DNA from 2 places in the Companilactobacillus paralimentarius genome. Region 1 is predicted to be linked to the other one. Evidence: predicted binding sites of a transcription regulator. Region 1 holds the regulator's gene; the other holds the start of a gene.
The links. The regulator Rex, encoded in region 1, represses fermentation and respiration genes when NADH is low (regulators of the CRP and FNR family bind a similar motif). The targets are predictions, from matches to a motif close to TTGTGAANTANTTCACAA.

Region 1 (7,371 bases):
TCTTTCAATTCTGTTTCAGTAGCAGCACCAACTTTAACAACGGCAACACCACCAGCTAATTTAGCTAGACGTTCTTGTAGTTTTTCCTTGTCAAAGTCAGATGTTGATTCACTGATTTGTTTCTTGATTGTTTCAACACGTTCGTTGATAGCGTCCTTGTTACCTGAACCTTCAACAATTGTTGTGTTGTCCTTTGTAACAGTAACCTTACCAGCTTGACCTAATTGATCCATAGTTGTGTCTTTTAGTTCAAGACCAAGGTCAGAAGTAATAACTGTACCACCAGTTAATGTAGCGATATCTTCAAGTTGTGCTTTACGACGGTCACCAAAACCAGGAGCCTTAACAGCAACAACGTTGAATGTACCACGGATCTTGTTCAATACAAGTGTTGGTAGAGCTTCACCGTCAATATCATCGGCAATGATCAATAGTGCCTTACCTTGTTGAACAATCTTTTGTAGTAATGGCAAGATATCTTGAATATTTGAAATCTTCTTGTCAGTGATCAAGATGTAAGGATTGTCGAGGTCAGCTTCCATCTTGTCGTTATCTGTAACCATGTATTGTGAAATGTATCCACGATCAAATTGCATACCTTCAACAACATCAAGTGTTGTATCAATACCCTTTGATTCTTCAATTGTGATAACACCATCGTTACCAACTTTTTCCATGGCATCAGCGATTAACTTACCAGTTTCTTCACTAGCTGATGAAACTGAAGCTACTTGAGCAATATCATTCTTACCTGAAACCTTATGTGAAATCTTGTGAAGTTCATCAACAGCAGCATTTGTAGCCTTTTCGATACCTGTTCTGATACCAACAGGGTTAGCACCAGCTGTAACGTTCTTCATACCTTCTTTAACGATTGCTTGTGTCAAAACAGTAGCTGTAGTAGTACCATCACCAGCAATGTCATTTGTCTTTGAAGCAACTTCGGAAACAAGCTTTGCACCCATGTTTTCAAAGTGGTCTTCTAGTTCAATACTTTTAGCAATAGTAACACCATCATTTGTAATCTCAGGTGAACCGTAACTCTTTTCAAGAACAACATTTCTACCTTTAGGTCCGATTGTTGTCTTAACTGTATCAGCTAGCTTATTAACACCGTCCATCATCTTTGAACGTGCATCTTCTGAAAATTTAATTTCTTTTGCCATTAATTTTCACACTCCATAATTAAATTCTTTTAGTTAAATTTTTTTAAGTTTAAAATTAATCAATAACCGCCATGATATCTTTTTCATGAAGGATTAAATATTCATTGTCTTCATACTTAACTGTTGAGCCTGAGTATTTATCAAAAAGAACTTTATCACCCTTTTTAACGTTCATAGGTAATTTCTTTCCATCTTCAGTAACTAAGCCTTCACCAACGGCAACAACATCGGCTGTTTGTGGCTTCTCCTTAGCGTTGTTTGCTAAAACAATGCCACCAACTGTCTTTTCTTCTTCTTTATCGACTGTTACAATGACTCTATCTCCAAGTGGTTTTAACAATTTAAATCCCTCCGATTATTATTTTTCTTAGTGTTTATTTTTATATCTTTAGCACTCGAACATCTCTTGTGCTAATCACAAGTTTTATATTAACATTATATTGAAAACATGCAAGTATTTACCTTTAAAAAATGTAAGGAGTAATCATGAATTTTCCCAAAAATCAATTCTTCACCCTGTTAACATATATCCTTTTGTTACTGCTGGGTAGTGTTCTAAACATGTTGTCAATCACTGGTTCAATCTATTTCGTTATTATCACATTAGGTGCCCTAATTGCCACTGGTCTTATGATGTATCTGGTAAAACTAAATGGCCCAAATGATTTCGAAGAAAAAACCGATTTGAATCATAATTTACAATGGATCATTTTAGGAACTATCGGTGCGATTGCCCTCCAATACGGAGTTGGCTTTATTGACCAATTAATTTTCCATACTAGTACCCATTCACAAAACACTATGCAATTGTTATTGATGGTCAAAGCTTATCCATACTACTTCTTGTACGTATTGATCTGTGCGCCTATCATGGAAGAAATCGTCTTTAGACGCATCTTCTTCGCTAATATGATCAAGCCAACTAACATCTATATTGCTGCTATCATTTCAGCATTGTTATTTGCCTTCATGCATCAAGATACCAGATTCATCGTTTATGTAGCCATGGGGCTTTGGTTCTCATTTGTTTATTACAAATCAAAAAACATTTATGCCAGTGCTGGTAGCCACATTCTGATGAATGCCATTGTTTTAACTTTAAGTATGCGTTAATTAAAATTATGAATATACTGAAAAAACAGCCCATCGATTGATAGGCTGTTTCTTTGTGTTTAAATCATTTTTTACTACGCGGATTATTATTCCCCACGCTTGTAGGATGCAACGTACTTTTCCCGTTTATCCTCATCAAATTCTTTTTCACTCTTAGCGATAATAATTGTTGCTAGAGAGTTACCGACGACGTTAACGGCGGTACGTCCCATATCTACGAGACGGTCGATACCGGCAATGAAGGTCAAACCTTGCATTGGCACACCAATGGTTGATACCGTGGCTAAGAGTACAACAAACGATGCTCCAGGTACCCCGGCCATCCCCTTAGATGTTAACATCAATACGACCACAAGGGTAATTTGTTGTCCTAAACTTAAGTGAATATTATAGGCTTGTGCTAAAAATAGTGCAGCTAATGATTGATAGATAGCTGAGCCATCCAAATTAAAAGTATATCCAGTTGGAATAACGAAACTGACAATACCTTTAGAGGCACCATACTTTTGCATCTTTTCCATCATTTTAGGAAGAGCTGCTTCTGAACTGGCAGTTGTAAAAGCTAAAGTTACTTCATTTTCAATAATTCTGAATAATTCATAGAAACGAACATGGAACAAATGTCCAACTCCAGCCATAACGACAAAGACGAAAAATGCCATGGTTGCATAAGCAATCAGAATGAACAATGCCAATGGTTTCAAAGAGTTAAAGCCCATTTCACCAACAGTAACACCGATCAAAGCACAAACACCAATAGGAGCTAAACGCATAACCCAGTTAGTAACTTTGAACATAACGTTGGCAACAGCATTTAAAGTATCAGTAATAATCTGACCTTGTTTGCCAATAGAAGCTGTTCCCAATCCGAATAGGACTGAGAAGAAGATGATTGGTAACATATCACCCTTACCTAATGATTCAAAAATATTAGTTGGGATAATGCTCATCAAGATTGACCAAATACCCGAATGTTTGGCAGTTTTGGCAGTAGCTGTGTATTGACTAATATCCGAACCTTTTAGACTATGTACATCGATAAAGGTACCGGGATGTGTAACATTAGCGACAATAATACCAATAATAATCGCTAATGTTGTCATTATTTCAAAATAAATTAAAGTCTTTAATCCAATTCGGCCTAACTTCTTAATATCACCCATATTGGCGATACCAACTGTTAAACAAGAGATAACAATCGGTAACACAATCATCTGAATCATTGAGATAAACATTGTACCAATGTTCTGCATTACCTGAATAGCAGCTTTATTTTGATAAAAGACCTGACCAAGGATAATACCTAAAATCAAACCAATAATAATTTGCCAGCCTAAACTGACTCGAAAAAATCGTCGTTTTTGCACTTTAAAGTCCCCTTTGAAATCAACATAGTTTTAATTATAGAAGACTTTTTGTAAAAAATGAAATTGATAACGGTTTCAAATTAGAATATTTTTCATTTAATTCATTTTCACGAACAATAATTAGTGTCAATCGTAAAATAGTTCTATTTTTGCTTAATTCAGCCAATAAAAAAAACAGAACATACGGTTTTTTCAAATCGATATTCTGCATTTTTTACGTTATTTAATATTTATCTAATCTTCGCCTGATTCTGAAGCAATAATATCCAAATCGCCAGAAAGTGTCCATGAATCAACAGTTGCTGGAACAATTAAATGAATACCCTTGCTCAAATCATAGTCTTTTCCATCAACAGTAATCTTACCTTGACCATTAATTACAGAAATCAAAGTATACTTACCGATTTGATGATGTAATTTGACTGGTTCTTTAATTTCCCAGTGATAAACTGAGAAGAATGGTGATACAGGTGGTTGAACAAATGTTGTAAACTTGTTCTTACCCTCTTCTTTTGATTCAATGTTTAATTGTGGGTCTTTATGAGGAACTGTAATCGTATCCTCTGACTGCTTGATGTGAAGGTCACGCTTCTTACCTGTAGACTTCTCAACACGGTCGTAGTCATACAAACGATATGTTGTATCACTACTTTGTTGTGTCTCTAGAGCCATAATACCCTTGTTCAAGGCGTGAACAGTACCACTTGGTACGTAGTAGAAGTCACCAGTTTTAACTGGAACTTTTCTCAATAGATGATCCCAGTCACCTGATTCAATCATCTTATCAAGTTCAGCTTTATTTTTAGCATTGTGACCATAGATCAAGTATGAACCTGGTTCCGCATCAATAATGTACCAGCATTCTGTCTTACCTAATTCATGCTCATGCTCTGCTGCATATTCGTTATCAGGGTGAACTTGAACAGATAGGCTAGCTTCAGCATCCAAAATCTTTGTTAAAAGTGGGAAAACTTTTCCCTTAGGATTACCAAATAGTTCACCGTGATTTTTCCAAAGATCATCAACATATTGACCAGCAAATTCGCCATTTTCAACTTGTGATCTACCATGTGGATGACCTGAAATAGCCCAGCATTCACCAATAGTGCCATCTGGAATATTGTAACCAAATTTAGTTTCTAGCTTTCTTCCACCCCAAATTTTTTCGTGGAATACAGGCTTTAAGAACAATGGTTCACTCATAATACTTTCCCCCAAAAAATTATTCTTGCTCTTCCTTCATTGACTTATCACGATCTAAGAAGAAAATCAAAGTCTGCAATTCATTAGCCAAATCAACATAATGAACGCGGATACTACTTGGAACGTTGATAATTACCGGTGTAAAGTTTAGAATTCCTCTAACTCCAGCATCAGACAATAAATCAGCTGTTGTTTGAGCTGCGTTTGAAGAAACTGTCAAGATACAGACATCAATTTGTTGCAAATGAAGCTGTTCCTTCAATTCAGATATATCATAAACAGGAACGCCACTCTTAACTGTACCGACAATTTCCTTATTAATATCAAAAGCTGCCGCAATTCGAACATTATTAGTCCGAGAAAAGTTATAATTTAGTAAGGCGTTACCTAAATTACCTACACCGACTAAAGCTACGTTAGTACGCTTGTCTTGATTTAAGAGTTTTTTAAAGAAAGCTACTAAATCGTTTACATCGTAGCCATAACCGCGTTTTCCAAGTGCTCCTAGATATGAGAAGTCACGTCTTATTGTAGCACTATCTATCTTGACCCCTTCTGATAATTCTCCAGAAGAGATCTTTTTTGTACCTTCATCTTTTAAAAATTGAAAATACCGATAATAAATTGGTAAACGCTTTATTGTTGCGTTTGGAACTGTTGTTTTTGTCATAATTTACCACCATATGTGTGTCATTTCACTAACATTTATAGTAAATAAAAATCAACAAAAACGCAACACGTTAAACCTATAAAGACATAATTTATTAAATAATGCTAAAATTGTGAATACATAAAGGAGTTTGAAATTGATTTTATTACAAGCACAAAACATTACAAAAAATTTTGGTACTAAGAAGCTGTTCTCTAATGTCAGCTTCGAAGTACAGGATAATAGCAGGATTGGTCTAGTCGGCCGAAATGGTGTCGGCAAATCAACTATGCTCAAAATTATTTCCGATCAGGAAAGTTATAATAGTGGAAATATTGCTCTAAAAAAGGATACAAATATCGGTTACCTTGCTCAGGATTCCGGTTTAAATAGTGAAAATAAAATTTTTGACGAGATGGAACATGTTTTTGACTATCTAAAAGAACAAGAAAAAAAGATGCATGTCTTAGAAGAAAAACTTGCTGACCCCAATATTCAAGACTACGACAACATCTTGAAACAATACGATCAATTACAAAATACATTCCGTCAAGAAAATGGTTACGGTTATCAATCAGAAATCCGTAGTGTTCTCAAAGGATTTGGATTTGATGAAGATGTTTGGCAAGCTCAAATATCAACCCTTTCTGGTGGTGAGCGTTCACGTTTAGCTATGGCTAAAATGCTATTGGAACATCATGATATTTTACTTTTGGATGAACCAACAAACCATTTGGACATCAATACAGTGGAATGGCTTGAAGGTTATCTCAAAAATTATCGTGGGGCGCTAGTCATCGTATCCCATGATCAATACTTTTTAGACAAAGCTGTTACTGAAATTGTTGAGATCAACCATCACTCTTCAACACACTACTCTGGTAACTATACTTTCTACTTGCAAGAAAAGAAAAAGAATCAAGAAGTAGCTTGGAAACATTATGAAGAACAACAGGCTGAAATCAAAAAGACCGAAGAATACATTCAAAAGAATATTGTCCGTGCTTCTACCACTAAGATGGCCCAAAGTCGTCGTAAAAAGCTTGAACACATGGATGTCTTAGATCGTCCTGATAGTGACCAAGGTTCCGTTCACTTTAAATTTCAAATTGATAAAGAAAGTGGAAACGACGTATTGCTAGTCAAAGATGCCGCTATCGGTTATGAGAATCACATCATGTCCGAACCAATCAATCTAGATGTCAAGAAAGGAGAACGTGTCGGTATCATTGGACCTAACGGTATCGGTAAATCAACTTTTCTAAAATCTATCTTGGGACAAATTCCAATGATCAAGGGAACAACTCAGTTTGGTGCTAATGTTGAAGTTGGTTACTATGACCAGAATTTGAAAAATCTTGATCCTAAAAAAGATGTTCTCCATGAAATCTGGGATATCTACCCTCGCTTAGACGAGCAAGTAATTCGTAATATGTTGGGAGCCTTTCTCTTCAGTGGTGACGATGTACTCAAACCTGTTGCCGGTCTATCTGGTGGTGAAAAGGCTCGATTAACTCTGACGAAACTAGCTATGGAACACGATAATTTCTTAATCATGGACGAACCTACTAACCACTTGGATATTGACAGCAAGGAAGTTCTTGAAGATGCCTTGAAGAATTTTGAAGGAACTGTTCTTTTCGTTTCCCATGATCGTTACCTTTTGAATACTTTAGCTGATCGTATCGTTGATATTGGTGAACACGGTAGCAAGATTTATCTTGGTGACTACGATTATTACGTGGAAAAAACAACTGATCATCCAACTGAAGAAACACAAACAACTGCTAATGTCAGTGAAAAGAAAGTTCAGTATCAACAGTCCAAGGAACAACAAAAACAAGAACGTAAATTACGTCGTCAAGTTGAAGAC
Region 2 (7,371 bases), 1.1 Mb from region 1:
ATTATGGAACGAGTTAAATACTTGTCACGAGAAGTAATTGTGACTGGTGAGAATAGAAGATTTAAAAAATAGCTTGCATTATCTGAAAATTAATGTTTCAATAAAGCCATGAAAGATAACACTTCGGTTCTATTCAGGGAGGGTACGGTCACTGGAAGCTTACCCATTACTGGAGTTACCACTTTCACATAAAATTGTATAAGTGCCGGTTACTTTATAACCATAGAGTGAAAACTGTTTTTTTGTTATACAGTTTTAAAGTGGGTGGAACCGCGTAGAAATGCGTCCCTGAAGTATGTACATGTCTTAAGATGTGTCTATACTTCAGGGACGCATTTTTTGTTGTCTAAATATTAGGAGGAAAAGTATATGTCAAAAATCAAGTTAACATTCCCAGATGATTCAGTTAAGGAGTTTGACGAAGGCACAACTACTTTAGATGTTGCTAAATCAATTAGCACATCATTGGGTAAGAAAGCTGTTGCTGGTAAACTTAATGATACTTTAGTTGATCTTGAACGTCCGATCAAACAAGATGCTAAAATCGAAATTATCTCTGGAGAAGATAAGGAAGATGCTCTAAAGGTTTTGAGAAACACTGCAGCTCTAGTATTTAGTGCTGCTGCTAAGAGTTTCAAGAAAGATCTTCACTTTGGTGAAAAACAAGCCAATGATGATGGTTTCTATGTTGATACTGACAGCAAAGAGGGACAAATCAGTGTTGATGAATTGAAAGATATCAAGGCTTTGATGAATAAGATTATTAAGAACAATGACAAGATTGAAAGATCTATGATGGATAAAGACAAGCTTGTTGAAATGTTCAAGGATGATCCATACAAGTCTTCATTAATCGGTGCTATTGAATCTGTTCAAATTCCTGTTTACACATTAGATGGATTTGTTGATTTTGGTTATGATGCTGTACTTACAAATCTAAAGGCTTTGAAACACTTTGAACTACTTTCAGTTGCTGGTGCTTATTGGCAAGGTAAATCAAGTAACCCAATGCTTCAAAGAATTTATGCTACAGCCTTCTATAAGGAAGATGGATTAGAGGCTGATCTTAAACGTCGTGCTGAAATTAAAGAACGTGATCACAGAACAATTGGCCGTGATCTAGACTTGTTCTTCGTTGACCCAGAAGTTGGTGCTGGTCTTCCATATTGGATGCCAAATGGTGCTACAATCCGTCGTGTTATCGAAAGATATATCGTTGATAAGGAAGTTGCCTGGGGTTACCAACACGTTTACACACCTATCCTTATGAACCTAAATGCTTACAAGACTTCAGGTCACTGGGCACACTACCGTGAAGACATGTTCCCACCAATGGATATGGGTGATGGCGAAATGCTTGAACTACGTCCAATGAACTGTCCTTCACATATTCAAATTTACAAGCATCACAACCGTTCATACAGAGATCTACCACTTCGTATTGCTGAACTTGGTATGATGCACAGATATGAAAAATCAGGTGCTTTGTCAGGTCTACAACGTGTTCGTGAAATGACTCTAAATGATGGTCACACATTCGTTGCACTTGACCAAATTCAAGAAGAATTCAAACGTACACTACAATTGATGGTTGAAGTTTACAAAGACTTTGATATCAATGATTACACATTCCGTCTAAGTTATCGTGACCCTGCTAATACAGAGAAGTACTTCGATGATGATGAAATGTGGAACAGATCACAATCAATGCTTAAAGCCGCTATGGATGATCTTGGTTTGAAGTACTATGAAGCTGAAGGTGAAGCTGCTTTCTATGGTCCAAAACTTGATGTACAAACAAAGACAGCTCTTGGTAATGAAGAAACATTGTCAACAATTCAACTAGACTTCATGCAACCAGAGAAGTTCCAACTAACATATGTTGGTTCAGATGGTGAAGATCACAGACCAGTTATGATTCACCGTGGTATTGTTTCAACTATGGAAAGATTTATTGCTTACCTAATTGAAATTTACAAGGGTGCTTTCCCAACATGGTTGGCTCCTACACAAGTACGTATTATTCCTGTTAACCAAAAACTTCACTCAGAATATGCCAATGAAGTTCTTTCAGAATTACGTGCTAAGAATATTCGTGCCGAAATTGATGATCGTGATGAAAAGATGGGTTACAAGATTCGTGATGCTCAAACAATGAAGGTACCATATACAGTAGTTATTGGTGATGAGGAAGCTAAAAACGCCACAGTTTCTGTAAGAAAATATGGTGAAGCTGATTCAGCTTCAGAAAATGCTAAGATGTTTGTAAGTTCTGTTGTTGCCGATATTGCTAACTTTAGTCGTAAAGATGTTACTGATAAATCTGATGCTAAGGATTAATTAATATCCTTCAATGAAATAACATTTTATAATTCAAATACATTCAATCATGAAAATGGTTGAGTGTATTTTTTTTGTTAAAAATGAAATGAATATAATATCAGAATGATACGATAAGTGTTCATTTTAAATGAACACTTGTTTTTACCTTGTAAACAATATATGGATCATAATTTTTTTAAAATATGATAATTTGTGAAATTAAAAATTTTTTTGATAAAATTTTCTCAATCTTAGCAATGGTTATCATAATCTTTAAGTTTGTGAAGTAAAAAAACTGGTTGATACCCTTGATTGTAAGCGCTATCATGCACTTGTAAGGAAATAGTTATCGTTTTCACAAAAGGAGAGTGTGAATATGCAAATCGCTGTAATTAAAGAACAAAAAGAGGGAGAAGGTCGTGTAGCGGCAACTCCAGAGAATGTTCGTAAGATGGTTGAAGCAGGTAATGAGGTACTTGTTGAAAAAGATGCAGGTATTGGAGCAGGCTTTACAAACGAAGAGTATGTCGATGCTGGTGGCAAATTAGTTAGTCATGAAGATGGCTGGAAAGCTAAATTGATCATCAAGGTTAAGGAACCTGATCCTGAAGAATACAAGTATTTCTCAAAAGGTAAAATTGTTTGGGGATTTCAACATTTGGCATCATCAAAACCAACTGTTGAGGCAATGATGAAAGCTGGTACAACTGCAATTGGTGGTGAAACAATTGTCAAAGATGGGAAATTGGAATTGTTAGCACCAATGAGTGCAATTGCTGGTCGTAGATCAGTTATTATGGGGGCTTATTATCTTGAAGCACAGCATCAAGGTCAAGGAATTCTTCTACCCGGCATCCCCGGAATTGATGGTGGAAACGTTGTAATCTTTGGTGGTGGAAACGCTGCTATTAACGCTGCTACATTAGCTTTGAACATGGGCTGCTCAGTTGTAATTATCGAATTAAACGACGAAAGAATTAAGTTCCTACAAGATAAATTTGCAGGTAAGAAATTTAGAGTTGTCAAATCAAATGAAGAGAATTTAGCTAAGGAAATTAAGGATGCTGATATCTTTATTTCAACAATTCTGATTCCAGGTTCAAGACCACCTAAGTTGGTTAAAGAATATATGGTTAAATCAATGAAACCAGGAAGTGTATTAGTCGATGTAGCCATTGATCAAGGTGGAACTGTTGAAACAATTGATCATCCAACAACAATTGATGATCCAATCTTTGTAAAAGATGGAATTATCCATTATGCAGTTCCTAATCAACCGGGAGCAGTACCACGTACAGCCACAATGGCTTTGGCAAAAGGTAATTTAAGTTACTTACTAGAAATTGCTGATAAAGGTATTAATGAAGCCATCAAGACAGATAAAGCTTTGGCATCTGGAGTTAACCTATTTGAAGGTAAAGTAACCAATAAAGGATTGGCAGATTCACTTGATTTACCATACACAGAATTATCAGTTGATGAAGAATCAGTTAACTAAATATTGACAAAATGTATTTAAAATAAAAATGAATGAGGTACGGATCATGCTTAAAGGTGTAGGTATTGATAATATTGTTGATATTCATGATATTGAAGAGGCAAAGGCTATTGTTGGGAAATATGCTCGTAAGACCCCTCTAGTTCAATCCATGTTTTTGAGTCGTAATGTTGTTGGTGGGGACGTTTTCTTAAAACTAGAAAATATGCAATTAACAGGATCATTCAAATTCAGAGGTGCCAACAATAAAATTAATCACTTATCAAAAGAGGAATTGAGTCGGGGTGTTATTACCGCATCAGCTGGTAATCATGCTCAAGGTGTAGCTTTGACAGGACATTTATTAGGAATTGACACAACGGTTGTTATGCCTGAAGAAGCTCCACAAATGAAACGTGACGCTACAAGAGGTTATGGTGCAGAGGTTGATATCCATGGTGCAACTTTCGATGATGCACATCAATGGATGTTCGAACGTGCTGAAAGAGAAGGAAAGACTATCGTTGATCCGTTCAATGACAAATATGTTATCGCTGGACAAGGAACGATTGGCTTGGAAATTTTAGATGATATTTGGGATGTAGATACTGTTATTATTCCTGTCGGTGGTGGAGGATTGATTTCCGGAATGGCTACCGCATTGAAATCATTTAATCCTAATATCCATATCGTTGGTGTTCAATCAGAAAATGTTCATGGTATGTATGCATCAGTTAAAGCTGGTCAAATTACTAAACATCACGATGACTTTACATTAGCAGATGGAACAGATGTTGCTGTACCAGGAGACATCACATTCCCAATCGTTAGTGAATTAGTAGATGAAATCGTCTTAGTAAATGAAGATGAAATTGCTCATGCTATGAAGGATCTATTACAGAGAACTAAGGTTGTAGCAGAAGGTGCTGGTGCACTTCCAGTAGCAGCTCTTGAATCACATAAGATTGATGACAGATGGCTCAAGAATAAAAAGACTGTTGCTATGGTATCTGGTGGTAATGTTGACCTTAATCGTGTTTCACAAATTATTGATCAATTCTTGAAACCAGTTAAAGCCGACGGAGGCATTGGTTAAAAGTTAATTTGAAACCTGAAAAGATGCTGCATTTGAATGCAACATCTTTTCTTTTTTAAAAAATAACTTTTTACGTGGAGGTATAAGATTATGGGCGATCAAGATGCCAAGTTGAAAAAAACAATTGGTTTTTTCCCCGCTTTTGCTACTGTAACCGGGAGCGTAATTGGAACTGGAGTATTCTTTAAAGCATCAGCCGTAACTAACTATACGGGTTCAACAAGTTTAACTATGCTTGTCTGGTTATTGGTAGGCTTTATTACTATTTGTGCCGGTTTAACAGGAGCAGAATTAGCAGCTGCTTATCCTGAAACAGGTGGATTAACAAAATACATCGAACATAGTTATGGTGGATTTTGGGGATTTATGGCCGGATGGGCCCAAGCTATTATTTACTTTCCTGCAAACGTAGCAGCTATATCAATTGCTTTTGGTACACAATTCACACATTTATTTACACTCTCTAATTCGTGGATAGTACCAGTGGCAATATTAAGTGCTTTGTCAGTAACTTCGCTTAATTGGATCAGTGCTAAAGTTGGAGGAAGAGTTACATCAATTTCTTTAGTTGCAAAGTTGATTCCGTTAGCCTTGATTGTATTATTTGGGTTCATGCACAAGGGACCAGTTGAATTATCATTATTCCCCGTTGTTGCAGGTCCACATCGTAATTTGATCACCGCAATGGGAAATGGTTTGTTAGCAACTATGTTTGCATACGATGGTTGGGATTCATGTAGGTAACATTTCCGGAGAAATGAAGAATCCTCGTAAAGATTTGCCCAAGGCTATTTCTTTGGGAATTGCAGTCATTATGTTAGTTTACGTTTTAGTTAATGCTGTTTTCATGTATGTACTACCAATTAATCAAATTGCTGGTAATCTTAACGCCGCATCTGATGCATCCACGATGATTTTTGGCGACATGGGCAGTAAATTGGTCACAATTGGAATTCTGATTTCAGTTTATGGTGGTTTAAATGGTTATACAATGACAAGCATGCGTATCCCTTATATTATGGGAAAGGAACACAAATTACCATTTGGTGATACTTTTGCTAAATTGAATAAAGCGGGAATTCCATGGGCTGCCGGTGCAATTCAATTAATTATCGCTTGTTTGATGATGTTAACTGGTGAATTTGATGCCATTACTAATATGCTGATTTTTGTAATTTGGGTATTTTATGTCATGGCCTTCATTGCAGTTATCAAATTACGTCATACTCAACCAGAATTGGAAAGGCCTTATAAAGTTCCTTTATATCCAATTATTCCTATCATTGCTATTTTAGGTGGAGTATTCATTCTGGTATGTACTTTGTTGACCGAATTTGTTACTACGATTATTGGAATTGGTGTCACTGCTATAGGTGTTCCAATATACTTCTACTTAAAGAATAAGTGGAATTTAGATGGACAAAAGACTGATAATGATTCAAAAAAAATATCAAAACTAGAAGTTAATCCTGAATGAAATAATAAGGTCTAGAAATCAATTTCTGATTTCTAGACCTTATTTTGATGGTGCTAAATTTTTCCTACTATCTATATTGTAGTTTTATTATTCGTATCAGTAGAAAAATCAGTTGGCGTTTGGGCACCATCTTGGATATTCAAAGGTTCTGAACCTTCACCAGTAGCACTTACTTTACCCGTAATGGTCATCTTATTAACTAAGGCCTTGGACTCAACATTATAGCTAGCAACACCTTTACCTTTAGTCTGGATATTACCTTTAACAGTGATGCTTGAAACGACACCACCATCCTTGATACTTAAAGCATAGGCAGGAAGGTCAACAATAACACCTTTGACGAGTGAATTACCAATACTTCCGTGTGTGACAATACCACCATCAAAGGTTAAATGACCAACTTTCTTAGAAATTTGTACACCAATTGATCCGTCTCCAAAAGTCATAATGGAAGAAAAGTGACCTTCTTCGAGAGTACCATCATATTGATTGTAACCACGAGCCCCTAATCCAAAGGTCTCTATAGGTGCCTGAGCATTGAATGATTTGACTGTTCCAAAATTAACAAAGCCAATACCAGAAGGACCATATGAGGTAACCGATCCCATAACGTCCCATTCATCAACTTCGCCCCAAGCATCTAGAACCATATCGTTGACGCCATAAGTGGTAGTTTCCCCACGTTGAGTAATCTTTTTAGCATGAGCACCATTGACAATGAAAATAGCACCAGTAATTATATCAGCAACTCCTAAAGGAATCTTGCCAGTAGAATAAACATCATTAGTTGAAAAGTCGTCAATTTCGACACGTCCACCATTATCACCAAATCCAGCGATAAAAACACCTGAACCGATAACAGGAGAATTTTTTTGACCGATAGAGATTTTTTTTGCATTGACTGTGATCAAACTATTCTTATCAGGATTCAAATTATAAATAGTTAAGGCACCTTGAAGTACGTTGACACCATATTTTTGAGGTTGTTCTAGATAGCCT

Region 2: the regulator Rex is predicted to act here: its motif matches at 2,666-2,683, upstream of ald (alanine dehydrogenase).

What each region holds. Positions count from the first base shown of each region.
Region 1 is NZ_OY724131.1:2,016,569-2,023,939, forward strand. Features, by position in the region: gene groL (chaperonin GroEL) at 1-1,166, opposite strand, end outside; gene groES (co-chaperone GroES) at 1,222-1,506, opposite strand; gene ACI6PB_RS09870 (lysostaphin resistance A-like protein) at 1,653-2,279, shown strand; gene ACI6PB_RS09875 (cation:dicarboxylate symporter family transporter) at 2,366-3,646, opposite strand; gene manA (mannose-6-phosphate isomerase, class I) at 3,881-4,849, opposite strand; gene ACI6PB_RS09885 (redox-sensing transcriptional repressor Rex) at 4,869-5,519, opposite strand; gene ACI6PB_RS09890 (ABC-F family ATP-binding cassette domain-containing protein) at 5,656-7,371, shown strand, end outside.
Region 2 is NZ_OY724131.1:936,027-943,397, forward strand. Features, by position in the region: gene dnaI (primosomal protein DnaI) at 1-72, shown strand, start outside; gene thrS (threonine--tRNA ligase) at 370-2,340, shown strand; gene ald (alanine dehydrogenase) at 2,699-3,820, shown strand; gene tdcB (bifunctional threonine ammonia-lyase/L-serine ammonia-lyase TdcB) at 3,867-4,895, shown strand; partial or broken gene ACI6PB_RS04360 (APC family permease) at 4,986-6,372, shown strand; gene ACI6PB_RS04365 (hypothetical protein) at 6,444-7,283, opposite strand.